Regions from separate parts of the Bacillus sp. SRL543 genome, predicted to be linked through region 1. Evidence: riboswitches for the same ligand, from Rfam matches in the RefSeq annotation. Region 1 holds a riboswitch; the other holds the start of a gene.
The links. Region 1 has a riboswitch for S-adenosylmethionine ahead of AC4E8B_RS20490 (O-acetylhomoserine aminocarboxypropyltransferase/cysteine synthase family protein). Riboswitches for the same ligand answer to the same signal wherever they lie in the genome.

Region 1 (4,421 bases):
GTGACGCTCGAGGTTTTGCCGGGGATTAAATGCAGGAAGGCAAACTTGAACTATTTCCCTGACCTGGCCGGCAAATGGTCAGTAGAGAGTGTTCCCTGCCTGCTGTTTTTCCGGGAAGGAAAGCTGGCAGAAAAAATATATGCGTTCCACTCTGTTCCATACCTGCTTGAGAAAACAAAAGAATATCTGCTGTAATAGGTTAGCCTGTACCGAAGGGAATGACACCCGACTGGTACAGGCTTTTTATTGTTTACGGACTGTCCGCGGCCAGTTTCTATTATGCAGCAAGTGTCCTGCTCAATTAACAGGACTAAAAGCATCTGCTGGATCTTACAGAAAAAACAGAAGATTCACAGGAAAAGGATGGATTTTTTCTTTAAACGATATTATGATTATTTAGGGAACCGAAATAAATGCGAGGAGCATATAATATGGCTTTTTATCAGGAGTGGGCTGAACAGATCCGCGGATATAACAGTAATATACGGCGGGCTTTTGCGGCCAATATTTTTACGCAGATCGGAATGGGCATTTTTATGGTCATTTATAATTTTTATATACGGGAGCTAGGCTATTCAGAGCAGGTGAATGGCCAGATTATAGCGATGACTGCATTGGCGACAGCCCTGGCGCTGATTCCCGCCGGCATTATGAGTGACAGGATCGGCCGGAAGAAGGCTATGCAATTCGGGGCTGTTGCAACCGGTGTGATCCTGCTGGCCAGGAGCATGGTTGACATGCAGAGTCTGCTGATTCTGTTTGCCTTTGGCACAGGGCTTGGGACGGCCTTCATCCAGGTATCTTCTATTCCTTGGCTGACAGAAAATTCAAAGCCTGAGCAGCGGGTACACTTGTTCAGCATTCATTTCGCTGTCATGACAGGTGCCAATGTAATAGGCAATTTAAGCGGCGGACTGCTGACTGACTTGTTTGCGTTTTATTTTTCGGAGCTGGCGAGCATACGGTTTACTTTGCTGCTGGGAGGAGCCGTTTATTTGACAGGGATATTTCCGATCCTCCGCTTCCAGGAAAAGCGGATCGGCAAAATCCCTCAAATAGGTGGGGCTGAAGGGATCAGACGTTTTTCCCTGAAAGACGATGGTTTCAAGATCATCATGCTGTTCGCTGTCGCCCAGCTGTTTATCGGATTTGGGGCAGGTCTTGTCATACCGTATTTAAATTTATATTTTGCAGACCGTTTCCATGCGTCAAATTCCGCAATCGGGCTGATCATTTCACTCGGTCAGGCAGCCACGGCAGCGGCAATGATCATTGGGCCCCAGGTGGTTAGGAGGATCGGGGAGGTAAAGGCAGTCGTTATCCTGCAGCTTTCCTCCCTGCCTTTCCTGCTCCTGACTGCTTATACAGAGAATTTATGGCTGGCTGCCGTTGGCTTTCTATTCAGGCAGGCTTTAATGAATGCGGGAAATCCGATCCAGATGTCTCTGATGATGTCGAAGGTGGATGATTCGAATAGAGGGCTGGCCAGCTCGGTGAATCAGATGGTATTCAATCTGGGCTGGGCAGTGATGGGCCCTGTTTCTACAGGCATTGTCATCAAATATGGAGATTATTGGGGATATTCTATTGTCTTCACCATTACTGCTGTACTGTATTTAATAGGCTCCACATACTTTTTTGTCGTATTCAGAAAGCTTTCAGAGCCTGCTGGAAGAACAAATACAGCAAAGATTGTTTGATTAGCAGATATTTCTCGGGAAATTGTCATAAGCCTTCCTAATTGTCGAACTTTCACCGGAATATTATATCTGAACTTTCTAAAAAAACTGTTGACTAATTTTTGTCTGTTATGATACTATCATTTTAACTTCAAGCACGCTAAAAATTTCATATTTCTTATCAAGAGAGGTGGAGGGACTGGCCCGATGAAACCCGGCAACCGGCATGAACCGGTGCTAATTCCAGCAGAGCATGACTCTGGCAGATAAGTTGAGCGAAAAAGCCCCTCTTCTGCAGAGGGGCTTTTATTGTTACCAGCAGTGATCCGGCATAATGAAAATATTCGAAAAAGCCGAAGGAGAGATATCAATGTCAGAGAAGCAAAAGAATTATCGGTTTGAAACACTTGGTGTACACGGAGGGCTGCAGCCTGATCCTGCAACAGGGGCAAGGGCAGTGCCGATCTATCAGAATAATGCCTATCAGTTCCAGAATACAGAGCATGCCGCTAATCTGTTTGGCCTAAAAGAGCCGGGTTATATCTACACAAGGATCCACAATCCAACAGTTACCGTATTTGAGGAAAGGGTTTCACTGCTTGAAGGCGGCGTAGGGGGGCTTGCTGTTGCAAGCGGCCAGGCAGCCATCACTCTTGCCATCCTGAATATTGCCCAGGCGGGGGATGAAATTATAGCAGCATCAAACCTTTATGGAGGAACATATAATTTATTTGCCGTCACCCTTCCTAAGTATGGGATCAATGTAAAACTGGTCAATCCGGAAGATCCGGAAAATTTCAGGGACGCTATTACAGAAAAAACAAAAGCTGTATTTGCAGAAACAATTGGAAACCCAAGCCTAAAGGTCCTCGATATTGAGAAAGTGGCGGAAGTGGCCCATGATGCCGGCATTCCTCTGATTGTTGACAATACCTTTGCCACGCCATATCTTTGCAGGCCGATTGAATTCGGCGCAGATATTGTGATACATTCAGCGACAAAATGGCTTCTGGGAAATGGGACGACAATGGGTGGCGTCATAGTAGACGCAGGCCGTTTTGACTGGAATTCAGACAAATTCCCGGGCTTCACCAAGCCGGATCCAAGCTATAATAACCTGGTGTACAGCGAAGCAATCGGTGCGGCTGCTTTTATCGTCAAGGCGAGGGTACAGCTGCTCAGGGATCTGGGGCCTGCACTCAGCCCGCAGAACGCATTCCAGTTCACCCTCGGTCTTGAAACGCTGCATGTGAGGATGAAAGAGCATATCAGCAATACAAAGAAAGTGACAGAGTATCTAAAAAATCACCCTGCTGTGACTTGGGTGCTTTATCCGGGAGATGAAGACCATCCTGATAAGGCACTGGCTGACAAGTATTTGCCTAAAGGAGCCGGAGCTGTGGCTGTTTTTGGAATCGAGGGCGGCCGGGAAGCCGGGGCAAAGCTGATCAACAGCCTGGAACTGTGGGCCCATGTAGCAAACGTCGGCGATGCCAAAAGCCTTATCATCCATCCTGCCAGCACCACTCACCAGCAGCTTGATTCAGAAGGCCTTAAGGCGGCGGGGGTGCCGGAGGACCTGATCCGGATTTCCATTGGCATAGAAAATGCCGAAGACCTGATTGAGGATCTGGAGCAGGCAATTGAAGCCGCAACAGGAAGCCAATCACTTGCAGGAAAAGCAGAAACTTCAGGAACCAGCCGGTAAATTTTAGTGTTAAACTTTGTTGTTGACACCCTTTTTTATCCGTGATACGATAGCACTCGTAATTTAAAAATGGCTAATGAATGAAAATGAACTTCATATAAAGTAGCTCTTATCAAGAGAGGTGGAGGGATGTGCCCGATGAAGCCCGGCAACCGTCAATGTTTATTGAAATGGTGCCAATTCACACAAAGCTTTTTTAGCTTTGGCAGATGAGAGAAAGGTTTTTCCATCATGCCTTTCTGCTCACCTGCAGGAAGGCATTTTTATTTTTACAGGAAAATTTCCTGTCTTAAGCTTATGGAATAATCTTAACCTGGTTTCAGGAAACTACTCTAAAGAGGATTGGCAGAACATAAATCTCTGTAAAGCCATTTGTCTAATTGGATATAAAAGAGGTGAATACGGCAATTGATTTCAATAAAAGATGTTAAAAAGATATATTCGTCAAAAAAGGGTCCGGTCAAGGCGGTTGATGATGTCAACCTTGAAATCAAGGAAGGTGAAATCTTCGGAGTGATCGGCTACAGCGGTGCAGGAAAAAGCACCTTGATCCGGATGCTGAATGGGCTTGAGCTTCCCTCAGAAGGAACGGTCACGGTAGCCGGCAGGGAGATTTCAAAAATCAGAGGTTCGGAGCTGCGAAAAGCCCGTCAGGAAATTAGCATGATCTTCCAGCACTTTAACCTTCTCTGGTCAAGGTCTGTGAGGGACAATATTGCATTCCCGCTTGAAATTGCGGGAGTGCCTCGCCAGGATAGAGAAAAAAAAGTAACCGAACTCATCAAACTGGTCGGTCTTGACGGCCGTGAGGATGCTTATCCTTCACAGCTTAGCGGCGGTCAGAAACAGCGCGTAGGCATCGCCAGGGCGCTTGCCAATGATCCGAAGGTGCTTTTGTGCGATGAGGCAACCTCGGCGCTTGATCCGCAGACAACGGATTCAATTCTGGATCTGCTTGTGGACATTAATCACCGCCTTGGGCTGACGATTGTACTGATCACCCATGAAATGCACGTAATCAGGAAGATCTGCCA
Region 2 (4,421 bases), 130 kb from region 1:
CTGTCTCATGGCCGGCAACAGCGCGCTCCAGCTCAAAGCCCTCTTCTTCAAGAATTCCTGAGAGAAGCCCGGATGCGAAAAATTCCTGGTTGCCAATTTCCGGTTTTTCATGGATCTGGTGGCTTGTTGAAAGATAAAGCTCCCTTCCCGATTCCACACTTTGATTGATTCTTTCCTTTAATTCGGTTACAGATTTAGCGGGTGCTGCCATAATGATCTCCTCCTATTAGCGGTGCCATGCACCAGTTTTTATTCTCCAATTTCACTGAGCGGAACGAATGTCGGGATGGTGCTGCCTTTATATTCTTTTTCAATGAACTCGGCTACATCGTCTTCCTGGTAAAGTTCTCCGAGGCGCTTCAATGTTTCATTGTCTTTGTCTTCAGTTCTAACGGCAATGATGTTGATATATGGTGTTGCTGTTGCATTTTCATGGAAGATGGAATCTTTAACAGGATTGAAGCCGGCATCCACAGCGATTCCATTATTAATGATGGAAGCCGCAACATCTGGAAGGACACGCGGTGTCTGGCCTGCCACTACAGGGACGATTTCCAGGTTCTTTGGATTATCAACGATTTTGTCGATGCTGCCATTTCCGTCAAAGTCTTCAGGCAGTGTGATCAGGCCGGCTTCCTGCAGAAGCAGGAAGGATCTTCCCATATTGGTTGCTTCGTTCGGCACGGCGATTTTTCCGCCTTCAGGGATATCTTTTACATCTTTATACTTTTCAGAGTAGATTCCCATAGGTGCAATAACGGTTGTCGCGATTGGCGAAAGGTCCAGATCATGTTCCTTTTTAAAAGCGTTGAAATAAGAAATAGTCTGGAAGGCATTCGCATCAAGCTCTCCCTCTGCAAGGGCGATGTTTGGCTGGACATAATCCGAGAAGCGGACGATTTCCACCTTGATTCCTTCTTTTTCAGCTTTCTTGGCTACGAAATCCCAGATGCGGTTGTCTGACCCGCTGACACCGATTTTCACTTCTTTTTCTTTTTCCTTGCCGCTTGTTGATGATGAACAGGCTGCGCTGAAAACCGCCAGCGCCAGAATGATTGCCGTTAATAATAATTTTTTCATGGATGTTTCCTCCTAGTTATCGTCTTCTGATTCTTTTAGATAAAATATTGCCGAAGCTCTGCAGCCCCTGGACCATGATGACCAGGATGGCGACTGTGATGATCATGACCGTTGTGTCGAAGCGCTGATAGCCGTAAGTAATGGCCAAATCGCCAAGACCGCCGCCGCCGACAGCCCCTGCCATGGCGGATGCGCCGACAAGTCCGACGGTCGCGATGGTCAGTGCGAGGACCAGTGAACTGAGCGCTTCCGGTACGAGAAATTTAAAGATGATCTGCCCGGGTGTCGCCCCCATCGCTTCCGCTGCCTCTATGACACCCGGGTCAACTTCGAGGAGCGAGTTCTCAATCAATCTTGCAATATACGGGCCGGCATAGAATACGAGCGGTACGACAGCCGCTGCCGTCCCGATTGAGGTTCCTACCAGCAGCCGCGTCACCGGAATGATTGCAACCATCAGGATGATGAATGGGACCGAGCGGAATATATTGATGATTCCATTCAATACGTTGAAAATGGGCAGATTCTCCAGCAGATGGCCTTTTCTCGTGATGACCAGCAGGATTCCGAGCGGCAATCCCAGGATGGTGGAAAAAAGGAGCGAGAAGGCCACCATTTGAATGGTTTCAATAAGTGCTTCTATGATTTGCGTGTGATCAACTAGCATGTGCTTTCACTTCCTTGATTGAGACTTTTTCCTGATGAATGTACATAAGGGCGCGCTGCACTTCCTGGTCGGTTCCCTGGAATTCGACAACAAGGTTCCCAAACGGGATGCCTTGAAGCTCGGTTATATTTCCGAACAGCACGTTTATATCAATATCGAATTTCTTGGCAAGCTTGGAGAGCAGCGGCTGGCCGGCTGACTGGCCGACAAAATTGATCCGGAAAATTCTTTCCTTGCCATTGTTTCTTTCTACAAGCTGCTTGACGGAATCCGGGATTGAATCATTCATGACAGAACTGACAAAGTTCTGGGCTGTCTGTGTTTTTGGTGCCGAGAATACATCGAACACCGAGCCTTCCTCAATGATTTTTCCTGCCTCGATCACCGCCACCCTGTCGCAGATTTCCCTGATGACCGTCATTTCATGGGTAATGATCAGGATGGTGATATTGTATTCCGCATTGATTTTTTTCAATAGCTGCAAAATGCTGCTTGTTGTCTGCGGATCAAGGGCCGAGGTCGCTTCATCGCACAGCAGGATTGAAGGCTGTGTAGCAAGTGCTCTTGCAATCCCGACTCTCTGCTTTTGGCCGCCTGAAAGCTGATCAGGATAATTATCAGCTTTATCGGCAAGTCCCACGAACTCAAGAAGTTCAGCTACCCGTTTGCGTACCTGCTCTTTAGGGAGCTTTGCCAGGGTAAGCGGCATGGCTACATTGGCAAACACCGTCTTCGAGTTCAGCAGATTGAAGTGCTGAAAAACCATGCCGATATTGCGCTTTACCTCTCTTACCTCTTTTGGCGAAAGCGATGTAAGATCATGGCCATCGACGATCACCTTGCCTGAGGTCGGCCTTTCGAGCAGATTCACACAGCGGATCAGCGAGCTTTTCCCCGCTCCGCTGAAGCCGATTACACCAAAGATTTCTCCTTTGTCGATTGCAAGATCTATCCCATTCAGTGCTGCAACCTGCTGGCCTCCGCTTTCATACACTTTCTTGAGATCCTGGAATTCTATCATGTTTGTTTCTCCCTCCGTATCAAATAAGAAATGCGCAAGCGCCTTGGTCACCCCCGACAAGCACAAGACAGGCCTCCCGGAAAGGCGTTCTTTGCCTTTTTGGGAGGAGTGGCTTGTGACCTCGAGGGGGTAGGCGCTGGAGCTAGACAGTAATCAAAGTTGAAAAAATATACTTTCTTAACATTAAAAAACCCTCTCCTGAGAACAGAAGAGGGCATGCATCATCAGCATTGTCTCTTCTTATCTCCCAGGCTCACACCTGCTGGAATTGGCACAGTACTCATAAGAGTCCGCTGCCGAGGCTTCATAGGGCCAGTCCCTCTGCCTCTCTGGATAAGAAATTATGGTTTTCCTATATAATTAATTGGATTTAATACAATAGCTATGCAGCACCCCGCACTTTTATTCCTGAAAAACAAGAAAGCCCTCTTCAAGAAGAAGAGGGCAGAATAATAAGCGTCAGTCCTCTTCTTATCTTTCAGGCAATCTGCCTGCTGGAATTGGCACGGTTCATCAGTCCGCTGCCGAGGTGTCATAGGGCCAGTCCCTCTACCTCTCTGGATAAGAAGCTATCGTATTAAGTTTGTTTGCTTAATTAATTGTTTTTTACTTTACACGCGTTTCAAAGTTCTGTCAAACCCTTTTTTCAGATATGTGGTTAAAAATTTTTATCCACAAATCCTGAAAGCCCTTACTTACTTTTTTGGATTTTCGGAAAAAATGTCCTCCTCCCGCTGTGGATAAAGCAGGTTTTCCACATTTTCCTATCCAGTTATCAACATTTCCCCCAGTCTCCATACAAGAAGAGGGAGTTTACTCCTATATTTCTGCCAGCTTGTCTAATGTATAATAGTGGAAAAGAGCAAAATGAACTGCATTCCGGGAGGGAGAACGGTTTGATTGCAACAAACAGAGACTATCAATCTGAATTATTTGTGGACAAAGTTGAAGCAAAAAATCTCGAACTGGCTCTGAAGCATTCGGCAGACCTGATTTCACGGCATACGAAAGAGGGCATTTTCTTATATGTGTCCCCATCCTGCAGCACCCTTTTGGGCTACACGCAGGAAGAGCTTTACAAAGACTGCATTCTTGCCTACTGCCACCCCGAAGACAAAGATATCCTCACAAAAGAATTCCGCGGGCTATCCCCGGGCAGCAGCTCACGTATTTCGTTCCGGTTCCGCCGCAAGGAAGGCGACTATATCTGGCTTGAGACCAGTATCAGCACACTCGGCGACAGCCAGGAAGCCATGTGCATTTCCAGGGATATGACCGAACGTGTCAATATGGAAGAGGAAAACATGGAAACACAGGAAAAATACCGCTTCCTGGTCGAATACAGCCGGGATACTATTGGCATGACAACCGAGAAAGGTATATGGACCTATATGAATGATGAAGGCAAGAAAGTGTTTGGCTTCACTTCAAGCAAGGAAATCATCGGCGCCTCTTTGTATGACTATATATCAGCTTCTGACCATGGCTATTTGAAGGATTTTTACCAGGCGAACCAGACCGTCAGCTTTGAATTGAACCTCATCAGGAGTGACGGGAACACCCGAAAGGCCGCCATCCAGCTGATTCCCACTGTTTTTAAGAACCGAAAACTGTTCCAGATCATCATCAAGGACGTGACCGGCCAGAAAAAGA

Region 2: another riboswitch for S-adenosylmethionine. It lies ahead of AC4E8B_RS21150 (methionine ABC transporter ATP-binding protein); the one in region 1 lies ahead of AC4E8B_RS20490 (O-acetylhomoserine aminocarboxypropyltransferase/cysteine synthase family protein).

Annotation. Positions count from the first base shown of each region.
Region 1 covers NZ_OZ481794.1:4,001,296-4,005,716, reverse strand. The annotation lists gene AC4E8B_RS20500 (thioredoxin family protein) at 1-195, shown strand, start outside; gene AC4E8B_RS20495 (MFS transporter) at 432-1,700, shown strand; SAM riboswitch class I at 1,855-1,952, shown strand; gene AC4E8B_RS20490 (O-acetylhomoserine aminocarboxypropyltransferase/cysteine synthase family protein) at 2,050-3,387, shown strand; SAM riboswitch class I at 3,494-3,603, shown strand; gene AC4E8B_RS20485 (methionine ABC transporter ATP-binding protein) at 3,796-4,421, shown strand, end outside.
Region 2 covers NZ_OZ481794.1:4,133,203-4,137,623, forward strand. The annotation lists gene AC4E8B_RS21135 (M20 family metallopeptidase) at 1-211, opposite strand, end outside; gene AC4E8B_RS21140 (MetQ/NlpA family ABC transporter substrate-binding protein) at 250-1,080, opposite strand; gene AC4E8B_RS21145 (methionine ABC transporter permease) at 1,097-1,747, opposite strand; gene AC4E8B_RS21150 (methionine ABC transporter ATP-binding protein) at 1,737-2,768, opposite strand; SAM riboswitch class I at 3,006-3,108, opposite strand; SAM riboswitch class I at 3,237-3,336, opposite strand; gene AC4E8B_RS21155 (PAS domain S-box protein) at 3,665-4,421, shown strand, end outside.